One region of the Rhodococcus artemisiae genome, then DNA from elsewhere that is predicted to be linked to it. Evidence: riboswitches for the same ligand, from Rfam matches in the RefSeq annotation. Region 1 holds a riboswitch; the other holds the start of a gene.
What was found. A riboswitch is a leader RNA that binds a small molecule or an ion and turns the genes downstream of it on or off. The one in region 1 is predicted to bind cyclic di-AMP.
Positions count from the first base shown of each region.

Region 2: another riboswitch for cyclic di-AMP. It lies ahead of Q7514_RS23745 (transglycosylase family protein); the one in region 1 lies ahead of Q7514_RS20115 (C40 family peptidase).

Region 1 is NZ_JAUTXY010000010.1:6,469-13,827, forward strand. Features, by position in the region: gene Q7514_RS20105 (Lrp/AsnC family transcriptional regulator) at 10-285, opposite strand; gene Q7514_RS20110 (DEDD exonuclease domain-containing protein) at 336-2,093, opposite strand; cyclic di-AMP (ydaO/yuaA leader) riboswitch at 2,544-2,706, shown strand; gene Q7514_RS20115 (C40 family peptidase) at 2,722-3,294, shown strand; gene Q7514_RS20120 (C40 family peptidase) at 3,481-4,527, shown strand; gene Q7514_RS20125 (hypothetical protein) at 4,594-5,925, shown strand; gene Q7514_RS20130 (glycosyltransferase family 4 protein) at 5,990-7,174, shown strand; gene Q7514_RS20135 (polyketide cyclase / dehydrase and lipid transport) at 7,196-7,359, shown strand, end outside.
Region 2 is NZ_JAUTXY010000013.1:102,953-110,311, reverse strand. Features, by position in the region: gene Q7514_RS23765 (ABC transporter ATP-binding protein) at 1-27, shown strand, start outside; gene Q7514_RS23760 (LLM class flavin-dependent oxidoreductase) at 27-1,394, shown strand; gene Q7514_RS23755 (helicase-associated domain-containing protein) at 1,410-3,686, opposite strand; gene Q7514_RS23750 (hypothetical protein) at 3,747-3,935, shown strand; gene Q7514_RS23745 (transglycosylase family protein) at 4,035-4,622, opposite strand; cyclic di-AMP (ydaO/yuaA leader) riboswitch at 4,632-4,873, opposite strand; gene Q7514_RS23740 (YccF domain-containing protein) at 5,092-5,484, opposite strand; gene Q7514_RS23735 (hypothetical protein) at 5,481-5,723, opposite strand; gene Q7514_RS23730 (cold-shock protein) at 5,878-6,288, shown strand; gene Q7514_RS23725 (DUF2771 domain-containing protein) at 6,387-6,881, opposite strand; gene Q7514_RS23720 (MFS transporter) at 6,878-7,359, opposite strand, start outside.

The sequences.
Region 1 (7,359 bases):
CGAGGGTGGTCAGTTCCCGATGGAGAAGCCGGCCTCGATGTCGGCGCTCGAATACGACTGGAATGCGATGTGCGTGACGGTCTTGCTCACGCCCTCCACTATATTGATGCCCCGCGTGACGACCTCGGCGATCTGCTCGTGGTCGCGGACACGCACAATCGCCACGAGATCGACGTCCCCGGCGCACGAGTACACCGTGTCGACCCCGGCGAGGTCGGCTACCGCTCGAGCGGTCTCCGGGATGCGGTGGGCGTCGGCGTCGATCAGAACGATGGCATTGATCATGGGGACTCCTTGTCTGTACTCCGGTGACGCAGATCTTCCTCCGGTGCCGATCAGCCTATGCGGTGGGCATCCGGTTCCGGGACTGCCCCGGACGTATCGCGTGCCTGTCGTGCCAGCTCCGCCCATTCACTCCAACGGCCCGCGCCATCGACAGGCTCGGACCATCCGTGGGAGGTCCGCACGATGCGCACACCGTCGGAGTCCAGCCACCGAGTGACCAGTCCTATCTCCTCTGGGGGTGCACCGCGTAGCGGACCCGGTCCGAGCACCACCGTCTCGGCACTCGCCGCGATCGCTTCGACGACGGGCATGGGACGCACACCGCGTTCCGCGACGCCGGCCGACGCCAGCCGGCCGGCGCGCACGACGGCGAAATCCCACCCTCCTTCGGCGCGTGGACGGGCCGCGATCAGTTCGTCGATGGCTGCGAGCGCCGCGAGGCGCTGCGTGCGTCGTAGTGCACGGACGGCGTCGGCGGTGCGGTCGCGTAGTCGTGCCGCGTTCTCGAACAGTTCTCTGCCAGCCAATTCGTCGATGCGCTCCTGTGCCCGCACGATCACGGAGGCGTCGTGGCCGCGGAGGAGCGCGCGTGCCCGCCGGACCTGGCCGGAGTAGTCGTCGGGGCTCTGCGGGCCGAACGAGGCGGCCGAACAGGCACCGACCGCGTCGGGCAGGCAGCGGTCGCCGTGGCGCGCGGACCGGCCGATCCTGCGGGTGCACGTGCGCAGCCCACTGAATTCGGAGAGGGTGGCGGCCACTTCGGCGGCTGCGTTCCGGACGGAGAAGGGGCCGAGCGCGTCGGCCGAGGGCGTGCGCGAGATCGCCAGGCGCGGAAACGGCTCGTCGGTGAGTGTGATCCACCACCCGCGAGTGGGGTATTTGGAACGACGGTTGTACGGGGGAGTGTGCGCGGTGATGAGCCGGAGTTCGCGTACCCCCGCCTCGAGGCCGTGCGCGCATTCGACGTGGTCGATACGGGTCGTCAGCGTGACCATCTCGCGGAGGCGCGGTCGGGTCTCCGAACCCGTGAAGTAGTTGCGGACGCGACGACGTAGATCTACGGCCGTGCCGATGTAGAGCGCTTCGTCCGACGGGCCCCGGAACAAATACACGCCGGGCCGGTGGGGCAGGTGAGCGGCGAGCGTGCGTTTGGCGCGTTGTTCGGCCGTGACGGCGGGGATGTAGTCGCGCAGTTCGGTGAGGCTGTGGACCCCCTGGTTGCCGATCCGCTCGATGAGTGCGTGGAGGACGTCGACGGTCGCGCGTGCATCGTCGAGCGCACGGTGTGTGGGCTGTGTCGACACGCTGAACAGTTCGGCGAGTGCAGAGAGTTTCACCGACGGCGCTTCGTCGCGCCCGAGGACCCGCCGCGCCAGTTTGACGGTGCAGACGACAGGGAACCGCGGCCACGCCACGTCGCATCGGATCGCCGCCGCGCGGAGGAAACCTGTGTCGAACCCGGCGTTGTGCGCCACGAGGACCGAACCGGTGGCGAATTCGAGGAACGCGGGGAGTACTTCCTCGATACGAGGAGCCTGATAGACCATCGCGGTGGTGATACCTGTGAGTCGGACGATCTCGGGTGGGATCGACCGGCCGGGGTCGACGAGGGTCGCGAACTCGCCGAGAACCTCACCGCTGCGGACCTTGACCGCCCCGATCTCGGTGATGGCGTCGTCGCCCGAGCGTCCCCCGGTGGTCTCCAGATCCACCACGACGAAGGTGGTGTCGCGTAGGGGAGTGTCGAGTTCGTCGAAGCTGAGCTGGATGCCGAGGGCGGTATCGGAACCGGTAGGGGGCGACGTCATGCGCCTGAGCGTAGAAACCACCTCCGACACGCCCCGGAACCGGACTTTCCACCCTCGATGAGATGAGGATCACACCCACGTGGGAACGGCGGATCGAGCGGGGGATCCCCGGGGTGCCCATCCCTGTTGTGGGGCGCCCCTGCGGTACGCCGGGGTTGTCGTCCCGGAGGTGTGCGGGCAAGGCCGAGCGACGTCCTGAGCAGGGATGAGTCACTGAGGTGTGCAGATCTGCGGTGGTACTGTCCGGATCCGGTCGGCCAGGCCGGGATGACTGCCCTCCGCGCCGTTATCGGGTCGTTATGAAAAGGCGGCGGCACTGGTCCCAAAACGCCTGAAACGGACTTAGTGCGCATTCTCCGCGAGTTCGGGTTGGCCTCGGCGATGCAGTTTCGTAACCTTCCTGAGACCAAGCGGAATAGTTCGTCCGGCCCACTCCCGAGGGCTGGAGCCGCAAGGTAACCGCCTAATCGGCCGCTCGACCTCGAGCGTCCGAGCCGGGGACCCACACGCGTTACTGGGGTGAATCCCCTCCTCCGCCCCGCGGAGAGGGGTAGGGCTGATCTTCCGGCCCGAATCCGTCAGCTAACTCGGTCGGCGGGTGAACGGAAGAATTGGAGAACATCCCCTCGTGGTCTCGCAGAACAGCAAGCGCGCAGTGCGTCGCGCCCTCGTTGCCGGCGCACTCGCGCTCGGTGCAGTCACCGTCACCGCCGGTCCGGCGATGGCAGAGCCCGTCACCATCCCCGGTGTCGGCACCTTCGAACTCCCCGCCGGCGTGACCCTGCCGCCGGAGGTCACCGATCTCATCCCGCCGGCTCCTGAAGCCGCTCCCGCCGCACCCTTCACCGCGCCGTTCAGCTCGGTCGGCCAGCGCGCCGCCGACGCCGCGCTCAGCAAGGTCGGATCTCCGTACGTCTACGGCGCAACGGGCCCGAACGCGTTCGACTGCTCGGGTCTTGTGCAGTGGGCATACCAGCAGGTGGGCCTGAGTGTCCCCCGCACCAGCTACCAGCAGGCCTCTGCCGGCCAGGACGTGTCGGTCGGTGCGCTGCAGCCCGGCGATGTCGTCTCCTTCTACGGCGGCAGCCACACCGGTATCTACATCGGCAACGGCAACATCGTGCATGCCTCGACCTCGAGCCAGCCGGTGAAGGTTGCTCCGCTGGACTCGATGCCCGTGGACGGCGCCCGCCGCTTCTGATCGACGAGCAGTGCCTGTGAGGGTGGATCGGTGACATCACCGGTCCACCCTCACTCCGTTGGCGGGTCCGAACCGGCGATGGTGAATGCTGTAGATAACGAAATGCAGTGCACTACCCGCGGGTAGACACGAAGCTATGCGGTTCCGTAACCTGATCGAGATCTTTGCGAAAGGAAGACAAGTCCAGTGTTCTCCGCTCCCGCCAGGCGGGCTGTTCGCACTGCTCTCGCCGCATGTGTACTTCTCATCCTGGGTCTCACCTCCGCGCCTGCAGTGGCCGACCCCATCGGCGACAGTCCCACCGCCAAACTCGAACACCTCGCCGACCTGTCCCGTCGGTCCGAGCAGGCCAACGAAGCACTGCACCAGGCCGGGATCGACCTCGACGCCCGGATCGCAGAGCAGCACGAACTCGATGCACGCGCCGCCGCGGACCACGACACGCTCGCTGCAGCCCAGGTAGAAGTCGCGCGATTCAAGCCCACCGTCGACAAGCTGGCCCAGGCCAACTACCGGGGTTCGCGCACCAACCGCCTCTTCGCGGTGATGGTCAGCGACTCACCCCAACAGCTTCTCGACCAGATGGTGATGCTGGACGTACTGGGCGCGCAGACCGATCGTGAGATCGAAGGGTTCCGTCGAGCCACCGACGCCGCCGCGGCCGCCGCGTCGGCATCTCGGAAGTCGGCCGAAGCCGCTCGCGTCGCGGCCGAGCAGGCGCAGGCGCTGCGCGACGACCTGCAGCGTCAGGAAACCGAACTCGAGTCGCAGATCGCGGCCGTCCTCGACGCCTTCGACAACCTGAGCGACGAGGAGAAGTCGATCCTCGCCGGCACTCCGTTCCCGCCCGGTCTCGATGCCGATCGCATCATGGAGCACCTCATTCCCGGCAACGGCGCGGGAGCGCTCCGCGCCGCACTCACCCGGATCGGCGATCCGTACGTGTGGGGCGCCACCGGCCCCGACCAATTCGACTGCTCCGGCCTCGTGGTCTGGGCATATCAACAGGTCGGCAAGACCGTGCCGCGCTCGAGCCAGGCGCAGGCCCAGGGTGGGACGCCGGTCTCGCGTGACAATCTCCAACCCGGCGACGTCATCATCTTCTACAACGACGCTTCACACGTCGGCATCTACGCGGGCGACGGAAACATCGTGCATGCCTCCACGTTCGGTGTGCCGGTGAAGGTGCAGGCGATGGACAGCTTCCCGTTCCACAGCGCTCGACGCTACTGACCGCTCCCGGAGGCAACCGACGCACGGCACGGACGGTGGCACCGAGCGCCACATACACTTGCCGCCGTGCACGCGCCGGAGACCCTGCCCCGACCCCGTCGTCGCGTGCCGTGGGAACGGATCGGGCTCGCCGGGCTGGCGCTCGCGGTGGCGGCCGTAGGTGTGCTCCTCGTTGCCCCTGACACCACCGGACCGTCCGAGTCGGACGTCCGTGTGGAGGTGCAGGCACTTCTCGATTCGTGGGCGGATGCCATACGCACGGACGACCGCGCCGCGCTCGCCGAGATCATCGACACCGCCGTCGGGCCGGAGCTGCTCGAGGCCGAGACCCGCCGCGCCCAGGCACTCACCGGCGTGCCCTTGGCCGAATTCGGATACGAGCTGGGCACCGAGTCGGCAGCCGACATCCCGAGTGAGATCGTTCGCCGGTTCGGAGACGACCCCGTACGCGCCCTCACGGTGTCGCTGCGCTACGGAATCGAGGGCGTCGACGAGGTGCCGACCCGCAAACCCGTCGCGCTGCTGATCGTCGCACGTAGCGACGGATGGAAGATTGCATCCGACCGGCCGCTTCCGGGGTCGGTGCCCGCGACATGGAGGGGCCCTTGGGACCACGGACCGCTCGACATGACGACGACCGCGACGGCCGGCGGAACGTCATTGATCCTCGCTCACCCGGACACGACCGACCTCGTCGACGACATCGCAGACGAGCTTCCCTCCGCGGTGGACGCGGTGTCGGAGGTGTGGGGGACGGACTGGCCGGAACGCTCGCTCGTGTTGGTCACCTCGAGCCACGACGAGTTCACCGACCAGGTGGGCACCGCGCACAACGGTGACGAGATCGCGGCGGTGGCGATCTCCGATGCCGTGGACCCCGAGCACGACAGAGCCAGCGGCCAGCGCATCGTCTTCAGTCCGGCAGCGAGCAGTCGTCTCTCGCAGGAGGGCCTGCGTGCGGTGCTCCGGCACGAGCTGGCGCACATCGCGGCCCGGCCGCAGACCGTGGACGGGTCACCGATGTGGATCCTCGAGGGATACGCCGACTACATCGGCTACCGCTCCGATACCGGATCAGCCGTGACCGGTGCCGATCTCCGCCGAATCGCCCCGAACCTCGTCGGGGAGCTCACTCGCAACGGCGCGCCGTCACAGATTCCCACCGACGACGACTTCGCCGACCCGGGCCGCTCCCGCACCGCCTACGAGACAGCGTGGAGTCTCGCGACGTTCCTCGCCGAGGAGTACGGCGAAGACGATCTGACCTCTCTGTACCGCACACTCGCGGACGGCCCGGTGTCGGAAGCCGGCCAGAGCGACGCATTCACCGCGACCGTGGGAATGAGCACGGCGGACGTCGTCGACCGATGGGGCGACTGGCTCACCGACCGAGTCTGAGATCCCCTCCCCTCGACCCGGCCCCGTCGAGCGGTCACGGCCTCCCACCCCCTACGGTGTAGCCATGTCGCGAACGCTGCTGGTGACCAACGACTTTCCGCCCCGGCCGGGAGGAATCCAGTCGTACCTGCGTTTGTTCGCGGCGCAGCTCCCTGCCGACGAGGTCGTCGTGTACGCACCGCGCTGGCGCGGCGACAGTCACATCCGCTACGACGCGGACCAGCCGTTCGAGGTCGTGCGACATCCGACGACGCTGATGCTGCCGACCCCGGCGGTCGCACGTCGTGCGTCTCGTCTGCTCACCGACACCGGGTGCGACACGGTGTGGTTCGGTGCCGCCGCGCCGCTGGCGTTGCTGGCGCCGGTGCTGCGCAGCGCCGGCGCCGAGCGGATCGTAGCGAGCACCCACGGTCACGAAGTGGGCTGGTCGATGGTGCCGGGTGGCAGGCAGGCGCTGCGTCGGATCGGCAACGAGACCGACACCGTCACCTACGTCAGCCGGTACACCCGAGGCCGGTTCGCGGCGGCGTTCGGTCCCGAGGCCGGTCTCGAGCACCTGCCGTCCGGTGTCGACACCGAGGTGTTCCGGCCGGACCCGGCGGCGCGCGCCGAACTCCGCGCACGGTACGGACTCGGTGACCGGCCGACGGTGCTGTGTTTGTCGAGACTGGTGCCGCGTAAGGGACAGGACATCCTGATCCGGGCGCTGCCGGAGATCCGACGTCGCATCGACGGCGCCGTACTCGTCATCGTCGGTGGCGGTCCGTACGAGGACACGCTTCGTGAGCTGGCGCACAAGGTCGGTGTCGAGGACCACGTCGTGATCACCGGCGGTGTGCCCGCCGCGGAGCTGGCAGCGCATCACACGATCGCGGATGTATTCGCGATGCCGTGTCGTACCCGGGGTGCCGGGCTCGACGTGGAAGGTCTCGGGATCGTCTATCTCGAGGCTTCGGCCACAGGTGTGCCGGTGGTCGCAGGGAGATCCGGCGGTGCCCCCGAGACGGTCCGCGACGGGGAAACCGGGTTCGTCGTCGATGGCACCTCGGTGTCCGCGGTCGCGACAGCGATCACCGGTGTCCTTGCCGATCCGGACCGGGCCGTAACGATGGGAACTGCTGGTCGGCAGTGGGTGTCGTCGCAGTGGCGTTGGGACGTTCTCGGTGCCAAGCTGCGGCAACTTCTGGGTGCTCGCCGCAACGGCCGGGAGCTGTGTACCGAACCGCGGGGTGACGAATCGGCAGGGTGAGCGGTATGTGAAGCTGTCCGCGTGAGCAGTATTCAGGTGTCGGATCAGACTTTCATTGCGGCAGACCCCGCCCGCATCTCGGCGGAAATCGCCGCGCCGGACCGGTGGCGGGTGTGGTGGCCGGATCTCGCGTTGACCGTACGTGAGGACCGTGCGGAACAGGGAATCCGCTGGGCGGTGTCCGG
Region 2 (7,359 bases), on a different contig from region 1:
GAAACCCTTTCACAACAGGAGAATTGATGACAAATACGCCTGAGGACCGTACCCTTCACCTCAATGCCTTCCTGATGCCGATCGGGCATCACGAGGCCGCGTGGCGACTTCCCGAGAGCGACCCGAACGCGAACCTCGATATCGGCCATTACATCTCGCTTGCCCAGACTGCCGAGCGCGGGAAGTTCGACTCGGTGTTCCTCGCCGACAGCCCCGTTCTGATGGGGGTTCCCGAGCGGCGCCCCTCCGGCAAGCTCGAACCGACGATCATCCTGACGGCCATCGGAGCAGCGACGTCGAAGATCGGTTTGATCGCAACGGCATCGACGAGCTACAACGAGCCCTACAACCTCGCGCGCCGCTTCGCGTCCCTCGACATCGTGAGCGGGGGACGGGCCGGCTGGAACATCGTCACCACCGCGGGTGACGACGCGGCCCGCAACTTCGGCCTCGATGGTGTGCCCGCCCACAAGACCCGCTACCAGCGCGCCGCGGAGTTCGTCGAGGTCTCCACGAAGCTGTGGGACAGCTGGGAGGACGACGCGATCGTCGCCGACAAGGAATCTGCGGTCCACTCCGATTCGGCGAAGGTCCATCGGTTCGACCACGACGGGGAGTTCTTCAAGGTCGCAGGGCCGCTCAATGTTCCCCGGTCGCCGCAGGGATACCCGCTGCTCGTGCAGGCCGGATCATCGGAGAACGGTAAGGACTTCGCCGCGCTCTACTCGGAGGCGATCTTCACGGCACAGCCCACTTTCGAGGAAGGCAAGGCCTTCTACGACGACGTCAAGGACCGGGTCGCGAAGGTGGGACGCAATCCCGACCAGGTGCTCATCCTCCCGGGCATCGTGCCCGTCATCGGCGACACGGAGGAGCACGCTCGCGAGCTCGATGCCGAACTTGCACGGCTCATCTCACCGGAGTACGCGCGAGCCCAGCTCGCAGAGCGTTTCGGGCTCGCGCCCGAGGAACTCGATCTCGACCGGGAACTGCCGGAGGACCTTCCGTCGGAGGACGAGATCGAGGGGGCAAAGAGCCGCTACACGCTGATCGTGCAGCTCGCCCGCCGCGAGAATCTGACGGTGCGCGAGCTGATCGCGCGCCTCGGTGGCGGTCGAGGGCACCGCACCTTCGCCGGCACCGCCGAGCAGGTCGCCGACACGATCGAGCACTGGTTCCGCAGCGGCGCCGCCGACGGATTCAACATCATGCCGGCGGTGTTGCCGTCCGGGCTCGAGCTCTTCGTCGACCGCGTGGTGCCGATCCTGCAGGAGCGCGGACTGTTCCGTACCGACTACACCGAGACGACCCTGCGTGGCCACTACGGACTACCGCGCCCCGACAACCAGTTCGTGGTCGACGCGAACATACGAGTGGCGGCGTCTGCCACGTGACAACGAGCGACGGGTTCAGTCCACGAGCGCGACCGACGAGACGCGGTGGAGCACGAAACTGCGGACCGAGCCGGTCGCGGGATCGAATGCTTCGAGCTGCCCGCCCGCGACACTGACCGGATCGACGATGCGCCGGGTCGCGGTGCCCTGCGCATCTACGTAACCGAGGGTCACGCTGCGCTTGGCGTGCACTGCCAGCTGCAGCAGCGCCATCGTGGCGGCTCCGCCCGTGCGGCTGCCGTCTCCGCGTACCGGTGTGCTCGCCGGGGCGGAGGCGGCACGATCGCCCGCACGCAGGGTGCGTACGAGCGTCTCGAGCTGTTCGTCGTTGGGTGGCAGGGGACCGGTGTATCGGGGACGCGACCGCGGTACGACCAGCCGCGCGCCGCGCGGGCGCAGATCCAGTACTGCACCCGACGCATCCTCTCCCGCCGGTGCGAAGCCCGCTTCCCTCAGCGAGGTGAGCACCTCTGCGAGGGGTGCCTGTGAGATGGCGACCGTCGGCGCGACCGCACGCAACGCCAACGTTGCGGCGACCGGCGCCGCAAGCACCTCCGCGAGCAGCGCCGGATCGTCGGCGCGCACGAACGACGACGCGATACCGGCGCGCAGGCGACCGTGTCGGCGCGCCACGTCGTCGATCAAGTACGTCAGTGATTGGGGGACCGGGGTGCGCGAGTGAGCCGAGAACAGCGCGTGCAGTTCGCCTGCGCCGACGCCCGCGTCGAGCGCGCGGCGCACGCTGCCCTCGCTGATCCGGTAGACCGTGGCGGCGCCGGCCGATTCGACGTCGGCGACCAGTGCAACCCGCCCGGCCAGTTCCGGGACGAGGGGGCCGGGGGCGACGACGGTGAGGTCCGCCTGGACGAGGACGTAGTCGACTGGCTCGGGGAGCGCGTTCGCCATCTCGGTGTCGGCGTCGCCGCCGTGGATCAGGGCTTTACCGGGGGAGCTGAGGTTGTCGTGGGCGACGAGCGCGAGTGCGGTGGCCTCGCGGATCGTCTCGGTCACCGTCTCGTGGCCGAAGTGGCCGGCCGACCGGGGCCGCCGCCATGCCACGATGGCCTGCACTTCGGCTGTGGACGGCGCGACGTGGTCGGTCAGGACCTCGAGGAGCAGTCTGCGGTCGTAGGCCGCGGTAGGAGAGTTCACCTCGTCGGACAGCGCTGCGATCGGCTTGTCGTTCTGGTCACGGCGCCCGATCAGCCACGGTCGACGTGGTGCGTCGAGCCACGCGCCGGCGAGCACCGCCCAGCGATGCGCGGTGTGCGCGGTGAGCCATCCGTCGGCCGAGGTGGTGGGAGCCCAGTAGTCGTCGATGTCGCCGGGTGGGGCGGGGTCGGGATTTCCGCGCGCGATGAGTCCCGCCGCCGCGAGCACCTCGACAAGTAATGCGGTGTGGTCGTCGGTGAGGTCGAGGGATTTCGCGAGCCGGTGGAGTTCGCGGACCCCCAGGCCGCCGGAGCGCAGCGCGGGGGCGGGCTGCCGGCCCAGCGCGGTGATCAGGTCCTCGCAGTGGCGCAGCAGCTCCAGGGCGGCGCCGGCAGCGGTGCTGTTGGTATCCGGGGCAGCCTTGGTGCTCGCCTTGAAACTCGGCGGAGTCAGCGACGCCGGATCGAACGGTGCTTCGCCGCGCAGGGCTTGCCCGACCCGGTGGGGAAGCTCGACGGTCTCGTCGTCGATGCGGGTGAGCAGGCCGGCTGCCAGGAGCTTCTGGACGGGACGAGTCTCGTCGGAGCCCGGCGCGGCGTCGCGGGTGCGCCCGATCGGCGATGTACGTGCCAGGGTGTCGAGAATGCTGCGCTGTGCGGGGTCGAGAGCGGCGAGGACCACATCGAGCTCCTCGCGGGTGAACGCGTCCGTCTCGGGTGTGCGTCCGACCCGCCACGGCACGGCTTCCACGGCGGCCGCGACGAGACGCAGACCGTCGGGGGTGTCCCACACCAGGAGGACGGAGCGCAGCCGGTCGAGAATCCGATCGACAGCCCTGGCGGTGATGCGTCCCCGCAGATCGTCGACGAGTGTCTTCCTCGCTACCCCGTCGTCGACGGCCCCGAGACGGGCCAATGCCTCGATGATCCCGAACTCGGCGGTGGTGAAGTCGTTCGCGGCGCGGAACACCGACGCGCGTTGGCGCGCGCGATTCGCAAGCACGCTCATCGTCGCGGGTGGGGGCACCACCAGATCGGGTCTCGAGCGCAGGAGAGCGACGAGTTCCGTGTCGCGGCGATCGGACAGCCACCGGGCGAGCGAGTCCGATCCGGTGTCGGGGGCGGGCGTGGTGGGTGTCATCCGGTCCAGATTAGAGACCTGAGATGGCCTGAGACGAACTCACCTGCCAAAATGAGCGTCATGGCTGACAAATCGAAGAACCTCTACGTCGATCGCGGATGGCCGGAGTTGGCAGACGGCGACCATGCGGTCACCGAACTGTCGTCGACACGTTCGGGTCCGCTCTCCCCGTACGGCGAGGACGCCGTGTTCCCGGTCCCGGCGGACGAGCTTCCGTACACGCACCCGCGCACCGTCATCAACCGCTGAGTTCCTCGACATCGAGTCTTCCTCGACTGTCGCACTCCCGACAACAAGAACCCCGCACCGAATCCGGTGCGGGGTTCTTGCTGTAGCTGGGTGTGCTGCCTACTGGGGCAGAACTGCGCGGACCGCGTCGAGGACGGCGGGGTCGAGCGCGATACCGGCGGCCTGCAGTGCGTCGACGCCCTGCTCGAAGCCTTCGATGATGCCCTGGGCCTCGGCGGGCAGCGCCGGAGTCTCGGGGAGCTGCGGAACCTGACGGTTCTCGGTGACCGGCGCGGGCGTGGACTGAGCGGGAGCGCTCGGGGCGTCACGCTGGGTCGGAGCGCTGGACAGCCCCAGGCTCGAGGAGCAGGACGGCCATGCGCCCCAGCCCTGGCCTGCGAGGACACGCTCGGCGACGGCGATCTGCTGGTCGCGGCTGGCCTGGTTGGCGGTGGGTGCGTACTCCTGGCCGCCGTAGGCGTTCCAGGTGCTCGGCGAGAACTGCAGGCCGCCGTGGTAGCCGTTGCCGGTGGCAATGGCCCAGTTTCCGCCGGACTCGCACTGTGCGAGGCGGTCCCAATCGGAGTCGGGGGCTGCGGCGGCGGTGCCGCTGAAGGCAACACCCGTGACGCCGAGGACGGCGCCGGTCAGCGCGAACTTCGCGACGGTCCGGCCGGTGTTGGTGGGCTTGCGATGGCGTCCGCTCATGTCGGTTCCGTTTCCTCTCCGCACGCGCCTACGAGGTCAGCTGTCGGGTTCGGACTGAAGAGGTAGTCCGGCCGTTGCGCTCGTCGAGCGTTCCGGCTTCACCCCAAGGCCTGTCGCGTGGGCGGCCGGCCGGGCCTCCGAGGAAGCGACCGGCGGGGCCGGGTGCTTCCGAGGGAGACCGGTTGGGTCCCCCGTTTCCTGTCCCTCGTGGATCGTTTGTCGGGATAACCGGACTTCCGCGGGACAGGAATTTGGCGCGGCGGGCCCGGGTTGGTTGGACCAGGCGGTCCGACCGATGACGACGGTAACGGTTCGGATGGGCGAGTGTCACCAATTGATAACGCGCGACCGTTTGCGGACTCGGGGCTGTGCTGGGGCTATGTCACAGCGAACTCGCTGGTAGTCGCGCGAGTCGACCCTCAAAGCCGTTTCGAGCCACCGCTGTTATCAGCTCGTTACGTGATTAAGGTCACATGCATGTCGGGCGCGCGTCGACAGGAACGATGTCTTTCCCGAGCGGCATAAGGGAGATCGGGATCATCTTCAGGTTCGCGATCGCGAGCGGAATGCCGATGATCGTGATCGCCATGGCGATCGCTGTCGTGATGTGTCCGAGGGCCAGCCAGATGCCGGCGACCACGATCCAGATCACGTTTCCGATCAGTGAACCCGCCCCAGCGGTCGGCTTGTCGACCGTTGTCTTCCCGAACGGCCACAGTGCGTAGACGCCGATCCGGAACGAGGCGATGCCGAACGGGATCGTGATGATGAGGATGCAGCAGATGATGCCGGCGAGGAAGTATCCGAGGGCCAGCCACAGGCCGCCGAAAATCAGCCAGATGATGTTGAGAACTACCCTCATGAGCCGTTACCGCCCTTCGAGCGTCGACCCGATTGCAAGGCGAACGCGATGGCCAGCGCGAAACCGAGCGGCCACGCGAGAGTGAGCAGGAACAGGGCGAGACCCGGCTTACCGTCGGTGAGGGCCGGCGTCAGGAAGATCGCGACCACCGCCGCGATGCCTACGGCGAAGCACACGATAGCGGCGTTGAGCAGGCCCTTGCGGGGTGCACGAGCAGAATCGGAAGAAGAGTTACCCACGGCGTCTACGGTAGCCGCCGGCGGTCGGGGACGGTATGTGCGTCGGGGTACACTGAAACTCGTCTGCGCGTCCCGCTCGATGAGTTTGGGGCGCGTTGTTTTGCATGTCCATATCGTGCCCTCGGGCACGGCCGTCCAGGAGCAGGTGAGCGCGGTGCCGACCGGCAAGGTGAAATGGTACGACGTCGAGAAGGGCTTCGGCTTCCTGTCTCAGGATGAAGGCGAGGACGTCTACGTGCGCGCGTCGGCCCTCCCCGAGGGCATCGAGAGCCTCAAAGCGGGCCAGCGCGTCGAATTCGGGATGGCCGTCGGTCGTCGCGGACCCCAGGCTCTCAAGGTCGAGTTGCTCGAGAAGCCGTCGCTGCGGCAGCAGGCCGGGCGGCGTGAGGCACCGGCGCGTGAGCGACGCTCACCCGACGAGTTGCACGGCATGGTCGAGGACATGATCAAGCTCCTCGAGGTCGCGGTTCAGCCCGACCTGCAGCGTGGGCGCTACCCGGACCGCAAGGCGGGGCAGCGGATCTCCGAAGTCATGCGCGCTATCGCCCGCGAGCTCGATCACTGAGACAGTCCACCAGGACAAAGCGGAATGCCGTATCCGATCGAATCGGATACGGCATTCCGCATTGTCGACCTCGGTGCGAGGGCCGCGGGGGAGTGGGCTCAGAACGTCTGGACGGCCCACACGGCGTGAGCGATCGGCTCGCCCGCTTCGTCTACCACCGCGGAGGGCAGCTGGACCTCCACGCCGAGCAACTGCAGGTTGGGATCGCTCGGCACGGTGATCGCGCTCCGCTGGCCCGGCTCGACCATGATGCCGTCGAGGAACGTCTCACCCGTCTGAAGATCGCCGTACACGGCGATCAGACGCCACGGTGCATCGGAGATCTCCGACGGCAGCGACAACTGAAGCGGATATCCGGCGCGGACGGAGAGCTGGGTGATGGGGTTCTCGACGCAGTCCTCCAGGTTCACGTTGCAGTGCTGTGTCGGGGAGACCGTGACCGAGTTGCCGTCTCCGTAGGCGGTGATCTCGGGCAGTCGCGGCTCGGCCGAGTCGACGAGTGCCCACACCACTGCGCCGATACCCACGGCGACCACCACCAGGACTACCACGATCAGCGCGATCGCCTTCTTCGTCCGGGCTTGCAGATTCATCGGCTCCCATTTCGTGTCGGCTGCCCGTCCGCGCGCTTTCGGCGCTCGTCGGCAGTTTCGGTGGAGGCATGCTCGGGCCTCCTGCCGCCCAGGCCGGGCAGCAACGTCTTTCCACGGTAGGTGAGCAGGGTCTGGGTGAAACCGAGAACCAGTACCACCGTCACCACCGAGAATCCGATCCACAGCTCGGTGGGCAGCAGAACCCCCATGGCGCCGCCCAGAACCCAGCTCAGCTGAAGGACGGTTTCCGACCGGCCGAATCCGGATGCGATGGATTCCTCGGGCAGATCCTGCTGTAGCGAGGCATCCAGCGACACTTTCGCCAGCGCACTGGCGCATGCGGCGACCAAGGCGGCGAACGCGGCGGCGAGCACGTTGTCGGTCGCGGCGACGATCGCCGCCACGATGACCGCGGCAGCAGCACATCTGACGATGATGAGAGCGGGCCGACCCAGAGCCATCCGCGCACCGGTCGCGT